2 regions of the Paraburkholderia sp. RL17-347-BIC-D genome follow, and region 1 is predicted to be linked to the other one. Evidence: riboswitches for the same ligand, from Rfam matches in the RefSeq annotation. Region 1 holds a riboswitch; the other holds the start of a gene.
The links. A riboswitch is a leader RNA that binds a small molecule or an ion and turns the genes downstream of it on or off. The one in region 1 is predicted to bind glycine.
Positions count from the first base shown of each region.

Region 2: linked by a shared signal. The riboswitch ahead of P0D96_RS17695 (D-amino acid dehydrogenase) and the one ahead of gcvT (glycine cleavage system aminomethyltransferase GcvT) in region 1 are both predicted to bind glycine.

Region 1 is NZ_JARESS010000003.1:170,865-174,449, reverse strand. Features, by position in the region: gene gcvH (glycine cleavage system protein GcvH) at 45-425, opposite strand; gene gcvT (glycine cleavage system aminomethyltransferase GcvT) at 490-1,608, opposite strand; glycine riboswitch at 1,689-1,842, opposite strand; glycine riboswitch at 1,877-1,977, opposite strand; gene P0D96_RS06305 (hypothetical protein) at 2,127-2,477, opposite strand; gene P0D96_RS06300 (oxidoreductase) at 2,673-3,585, opposite strand, start outside.
Region 2 is NZ_JARESS010000011.1:220,381-223,965, forward strand. Features, by position in the region: gene P0D96_RS17685 (acetate/propionate family kinase) at 1-819, shown strand, start outside; gene P0D96_RS17690 (BON domain-containing protein) at 823-1,083, opposite strand; gene P0D96_RS17695 (D-amino acid dehydrogenase) at 1,207-2,418, opposite strand; glycine riboswitch at 2,603-2,696, opposite strand; gene P0D96_RS17700 (LysE family translocator) at 2,907-3,539, shown strand; gene P0D96_RS17705 (MFS transporter) at 3,555-3,585, opposite strand, start outside.

The DNA.
Region 1 (3,585 bases):
TTCGAAAAGGACGCCGCACCTGTCGGGTTAAACGTAAAGGTGAATCAGGCGCCGATTGACTTGGTGTACGCGTCGGCGTCGATCAGACGGTCCTGCGTGGCGTCCGCAGCCGGCTTGATCTTGAAGAGCCAGCTTTCGTACGGCGTGCTGTTGACCGAATCAGGCGTGTCGGCCACGGCGGTGTTCGCTTCGATGATTTCGCCCGAAACCGGCGCGTAGATATCGGAAGCGGCTTTCACCGATTCGATGACGGCGACGGTGTCGCCTGCCGTGACGGTCTTGCCCAGTTCCTGGACTTCGAAGAAGACGATGTCGCCGAGCGCTTCCTGCGCGTGGTCGGTGATGCCGACCGTCAGCGTGCCGTCCGCTTCGGTGCGGACCCATTCGTGCGATTCGGTGTATTTCAGATCGGCCGGGATGCTCATCGGATGCTCCTATGCGGTGTGATTCGGTAGTGACTTGAAAAAAGTGGACGAACGCGCCGGTTGCTTAAACCGCGAGCACTTTGCCATTGCGCACGAACGGCAGTTTTACCACGCTTGCAGGGACGTTTTTGTCACGAATCTGAACGTGCACGGTGTCGCCCGGCTGCACGCCCTTCGGCACGCGCGCGAAGGCGATCGATTCCTGCATGGTCGGGGAAAAGGTGCCGCTGGTGATTTCGCCTTCGCCCTGCGGCGTGACGACTTTCTGATGAGCACGCAGCACGCCTGCCGCCTTGCCGTTGTCCTTCAGCAGAATCAGGCCGACGAACGCGGCCTGCGAACCGTCCGCTTCCAGCTTGCCTTTGCCGACGAAGTCACGCGGCGAGGTGAGGTCGACGGTCCAGGCGAGGCCGGCGTCGAGCGGCGAGACGTTGTCGTCCATATCCTGGCCGTACAGGTTCATGCCGGCTTCGAGGCGCAGCGTGTCGCGCGCGCCGAGACCGGCCGGGCGCACGCCTTGGGCTTGCAGCGCGTTCCACAGCGCTTCGACGTGATCCGCCGGCACGATGATTTCGAAGCCGTCTTCGCCGGTGTAGCCGGTGCGGGCGACGGTCAATTCACCGAACGGCGTGTTTTCGATGCGAGCGGCGTTGAAGGGCTTCAAGGCTTCCGTGGCGGCGCGCGCGGCCGGCACGGTTTGCCAGACTTTTTCGCGTGCGTTCGGGCCTTGCACGGCGACGATCGCAAAGTCGCGACGCGGCGTGATGGTCAGGCCGAAGCCGCCTTCGGCGTTGAGCTGGCCGAACCAGGCGATGTCTTTATCAGTGGTGCCAGCGTTCACGACCACGCGGAAGTGATCTTCGCCGAAGTAATAGACAATCAGATCGTCGATCACGCCGCCGTCCGGGTTCAGCAGGCAGGAGTACAGTGCGCGGCCGAGCGTTTGCAGTTTGGCGACATTGTTCGCCAGCGCGTATTCGAAGAAGGCGCGCACGCGCTCGCCGGTGAAATCGACGACGCACATGTGCGAGACGTCGAACATGCCGGCGTCGGTGCGCACGGCGCGGTGTTCGTCGATTTGCGAGCCGTAATTGACAGGCATGTCCCAGCCGCCGAAATCGACCATGCGGGCATTGAGCGCACGGTGGGTGGCGTGGAGCGGGGTGTGTTTGAGTTGGGTCATGGGGCCTCGGGCATCTCGCGAAACAAAAAAGGCCATGCGGCGCTACGCCTCGCGGCCTTCTGGCTGCGAGCGTGGTCCTGCATGACCCCTCTGTCCTCGATACCTGAGAGATTGCGCCACCGTGATCACATTGACGTGCCGCGGTGAAACGCGCGCCCCTTCGGTGGGCAGCTTGCCAGAATCTGCTCGATTAAACGATGCAGACGGCTACTGCCGCTCTCCAGAGTGCGAAAAACGAGTGCCTCGATGTTGCCTGGACGCGGGTTTTTCGACGCGGTCGGTCCTTTTGCCTGAGAGTTTGCGGGTGTGCCCCTTCGGCGGCGCGGCCTGCGATTTTCAGCGGCCAGCGCGCTCTCCCGACGCGTGCGGCGAATGTACGCGAGGGCCGGGGGCTTGTCAAATAAAGGCCCGCGAGCGGCGCGGCGGTTGACGCACCGCTCTCGCGCCTGTCAAAAAAAGCGCGGGACGTGATGCCGCGCTCGTGCCGCTTTTGGTGCCTGACCTGACGCGTGGCGCGACTATTCGCCGATGGCGTGCGCCGCGTTGTCCAGCTCCTGATTCAGCACGCGCTGTTCGTCGCTGGAGAGGCCGCCGCCATGTTGCGCGGCCATGTCGTGCGCTTCCTGACGGATCACGTCTAGACGATGATGCAGCGCGCCGCCTTGGGGCGGCGGGTAATAGCCCTGATTCACGCGGTTGTCGATCCGGCGGCTGAGATTGTCGATGCGGCCGTCGACCTGACGCAGGCGCTGATCCGCGATCTGTTGCGGGTTGGGACGAGGCGCCGGCTGGGGTTGAGGCGCCACCACACAGGCGGCGAGGGAACTGAGCAAGGCGCACGCGGCGAGCGCGCGGATAGTACGGGGCATGGACTCTCCGGAAGTCATTGTCGTTGTGTGGTGCTACCCGGCAGCAACGGATGACTGCCGGGCCGCGCTGACCGGCAGCGCGGCCTTATTTGTAACGTTATGTTCCTTTCGGGCTTGTCAGGGTTTGGCCCGCGCGGCATGGGTGGCGAGTGCTATTTTAGGTACACAAGCCGTTTCGACATGCCGGCCAAATCGTCAGCGAATCCGCTCAAACGGCAGCCGGACGCCTTCTTCCGAACTGCGCGCCGCAAGCTCGATAACCGTCATTACGTCGACGGCGTCCTGTGCGCTGACCGGGAATTTCACGCCGTGCTGGATGGCGTCGGCCACCGCGATGTAGAACCCGGTGTAGTCGCCATTGCGCGTCGGCAACTCGCGCTCGACTTCCTGATCGCCTTCCTGCACGCGCAGCACACCGGCGGCATTGCCGGCGCCGAAACCCTCGTCGCCCGGCCGCAGGCCCGCCTTCAACTGATCTTCCTGCGTATCGAGGCCGTATTTCATATAGCTGCCGCGCGTGCCGTGAATGGTGAAGCGCGGCGCGACCAGTGCCGTCAACGCGCTGGCGTGCAGCACCACTTCGAACTCACCGTAGCCGAGCTGGATATGCACGTAGTCGGGTGCGCCGGCGTCGTCGCGATGCGTGCGCACGGTGGCCGACACGGTTTGCGGCGCGCCGAACAGGGCCAGCGTCTGGTCGATCAGATGCGGCCCGAGGTCCAGCAGCAAGCCGCCGCCGCGCGACGCTTCCTCGCGCCAGCGCTGTCGCACCTCCGGCCGGAAACGGTCGAAATGCGATTCGTATTGCGTGATCCGTCCCAATTCGCCGCTCGCGAGCAGGTCGCGCACGGTCAGAAAATCGCCGTCCCAGCGACGGTTGTGAAACGGTATGAAGAGTTTGCTCCGGGCGAGCGCGATGTTGGCCAGCGTGTGGGCGTCGGCGGCGTTCAGCGTGACCGGTTTGTCGACCACCACGTGCTTGCCCGCTTCCAGCGTGCGGCGCGCCAGGTCGAAGTGCGTATCGTTCGGCGTGGCGATCACGATGCAGTCGATTTCTTCGAGCGCCAGCAGCGCGTCGAGGTCGGCCACCACCTTTGTATGCGGATAG
Region 2 (3,585 bases), on a different contig from region 1:
GTGCGCCGTCAATTGCATGATGCCGTGCACTTCGCGCCGCTGCATATTCCGCCTGCGCTTGCGTTGATCGACGAGGCCGAGAAGATTTTCGACGACGCGCCGCATTTCGCCTGTTTCGACACGGCGTTTCACGCGACACTGCCGCCGCGCGCGGCACACCTTGCGTTGCCGCGCCGCTATGCGGAAGCCGGTGTGATGCGCTATGGCTTTCACGGTCTCTCGTACGAATCGCTGGTGACGCGGCTCGGCGCCGACTTGCCGGCGCGCGCCGTGTTCGCGCATCTCGGCAACGGTTCGAGCGTGTGCGCGTTGCGCGACGGCCAATCGATCGATACGTCGATGGGTTTGACGCCGACCGGCGGCGTGCCGATGGGCACACGCAGCGGCGATCTCGACCCAGGCGTGCTGCTGTATCTGATGCGCGTGGAGAAGCTCGACGCCGGCGCATTGGAGACGCTGCTGAATCGCCAGAGCGGCCTCGCCGGTTACGCGGATGGCGAAAGCGATATGCAAGCTCTGGAAAAACGCGCAGCAGCGGGCGATGCCAATGCGTCACTCGCGCTCGATGCGTTCGCGACCGCCGTGCGCAAGACGATCGGCGGCTATGCGGCGTTGCTGGGCGGAATCGATTTGCTGGTGTTTACCGGCGGCATCGGCGAGCACAGCGGAGAGATTCGCAGGCGCGTGTGCGACGGGCTGGCTTTCATGGGGCTAACGGAAAGCGATCCGGCGGGCAAGGTGAGGGCGATTCACACCGAAGAGGAAAAGCAGATCGCGCGGCATTGCCGCATGCTGCTGCGGCAAACGCAGACCGGCTGACCTTCACCTTGCCTTGACGACGGTGTGATCCGACACGCCCGTTACGCCGAACAGGCGTGTCACGTCTTCGAGCGCCGCGGTGCGTTGCTGATCGCGTTGCAGTTCGCCGCGCAGCGTGATGCGGCCGCGCGAGACGTGGACTTTCACGGCGTGTTCGGGGACCGCGGCGTCCCAGGCGAGACGCCGGGTCGCCTCCGCGGCGATCTGCGCGTCGCTCAGGCGTGCGCCGCCTGCCTTGTGGTTCGCTGCACGGGTGTAGGGCATGGAGTTCTCCGCGGCACTGATGCGTATGGGGAGAACACTAGCAGAAGTGGCGAATTTTGCATTCGGCGGCGGCAGTGGTGACATCGCGCTACCGCCGCCTGCAAAACCCTGCGTCAGCAAGCGCTACTGAATCGCGCCCGCCAACACCTGCGCCGTCGCGGCCGACAAGGTCCAGCCCAGATGTCCATGCCCGGTGTTGTAGAACACGCCGCGCCGTTTGCCGCGGCCCACCTTGGGCAACATGCTCGGCAGCATCGGCCGCAAGCCCGCCCACGGAATCACGCGCGAGGTCGACACCTCGGGGAAATAACGCCGCGTCCAGTCCACCAGCCGCGCGATGCGGTCCGAACGGATATCGCGGTTGAAGCCGTTGATCTCCGCCGTGCCGGCCACGCGAAAACGATCCACGCCGAGCCGGCTCGTGACGATCTTCGCGCTGTCGTCGAGCAGGCTCACCCACGGCGCGTGCTGCTGGCTGAGTTCGTCTTCGAGACAGACGGTGATCGAATAGCCTTTGACAGGGTAGATGTTCACGTGATCGCCCAGCATCGAGGCGAAATCGCGGCTCTTCACGCCCGCGCACACGACGATCCGCTCGAACGCGAACCGCTGCGACTCGCCTTCGAGATCGACCGTCAGCGTAAAGCGGCCCTCCGCCGGCTGCTCGATCGACGTGATCTGCGCATCGTAATGAAACTCGACGCCGTGCCGCACGCACGCCTGAGCGAGGCCGCGCGTGAACTTGTGAATATCGCCGGTCGAATCGGATGGTGTGAAAAAGCCGCCGTAAAAATCGCCGTGCAGCGTGGGCTCGATGCCATGCAGCTCGCTCGCCGTCACCGGATTGCGGTCGAGCCCGCCTTCGCGCAGCAGTTCGTTCACCTTGCTCGCGGCGTCGAATTCCTTGCGGGTCTTGTAGATGTGCAGAATGCCGCGCCGCTCCAGATCGAAGTCGATGCCTTCGGTCTCGGCGATCGAAAACAGATGTTCGCGCGCGGCAATCGCGAGCCGCACGGTTTCAACCGTGTTCGTCCGGTAGTGCGGAATCTCGCGCAGGAATTCGCCCATCCACGAGTACTTGTGCCAGGTGGGCGCGGGGTTGAGCAGCAAGGGGGCGTCGCGCGTGAGCATCCAGCGCAGGCCTTTCATGACGGTGGCCGCGCTGTTCCAGACTTCGGCATTGCTGGCGGACAACTGGCCGCCGTTGGCGAACGAGGTCTCCATCGCCGCATAGCGATGGCGCTCGAAGACGGTGACGTGGTGGCCGCGCTGAGCGAGGGCGTGAGCGGTCGTGACGCCGGTAATGCCGGCGCCGATAATGGCGATTCGTGACATGACATGGTCCAGAGTAGTTGAGCATCACCGGTGTCGATTTCGTGTCGAAACCGGCGTCGATGCCCCATCTGTCCATGTACCTGAGAGTTTCTTCCCCGCGGCAGCCGGGCCCGATGCGAGCCGTGTGCGGGGAATCCCCTTCGGTGGGCGCACAGGGTAGTCCAGTGCGCCGCTCTCCAGATGTTCCTGCTGCGCGGTCCTTTTGCCTGAGAGTTTCCGGGGCGGTTGCTCCGTCGGCGTCGTCACGAACGTCTGACGATCTCTCCCGCGCTTGCATTGCAGAACGGCTCGACAATACCGTTCAAAAAATTTCACCGCAAGTCTTTCCTGCTATGCACTGCGCAAGCGGCGGTCTGAAACTGCTTGAGTGGAGATGAAGGCGGGACATGCGTCGCTACGAATTTTCGGGCCCGTATGTCGCGCCGGAATGGCCGGCATCGGCTATATTTGGCGGCACCGCCCAACCTTCATTTGCAGAGGAGAATGACGTGCCCGCTTTCCCAACGCTGCTCGCCTTCGGTCTGGTCTCGCTCGGCATGGTGCTCACGCCGGGGCCGAACATGATCTATCTGATCTCGCGATCGCTCTGCCAGGGGCGGCGCGCGGGCCTCGTTTCGCTCGGCGGTGTCGCGCTCGGCTACGTGTTCTACATGTTCTGCGCCGCGTTCGGCATCACGGCGCTGCTGTTGACGGTGCCGTACGCGTACGACGCGTTGCGCTTCGGCGGCGCGCTCTATCTGCCGTATCTGGCGTGGCAGGCGGTCAAGCCGGGCGGCCGTTCGCCGTTCCAGGTCCGCGATCTGCCGCACGACAGCCGCCGCAAGCTGTTCACCATGGGCCTCGTCACCAACCTCGCGAACCCGAAGATCGCGGTGATGTATCTGTCGCTGCTGCCGCAATTCATTTCGCCGGGGCACGGCAGCGTGCTTGCGCAGTCCATTGCGCTTGGCTGCGTGCAGATCGTCATCAGCGTGACGGTGAATGCGCTGATCGCAAGCATGGCGGGTTCGATCGCCGTGTTTCTCGCCGGCCGTCCGGTGTGGCTGCTGGTGCAGCGCTGGCTGATGGGCACCGTGCTCGCCGGACTCGCGGTACGCATCGCGTTCGATTCGCGTCGTTGATTCGCTTCAGACGCGCTATCCGTTGCCCGATGAGCCAGACGCGGCA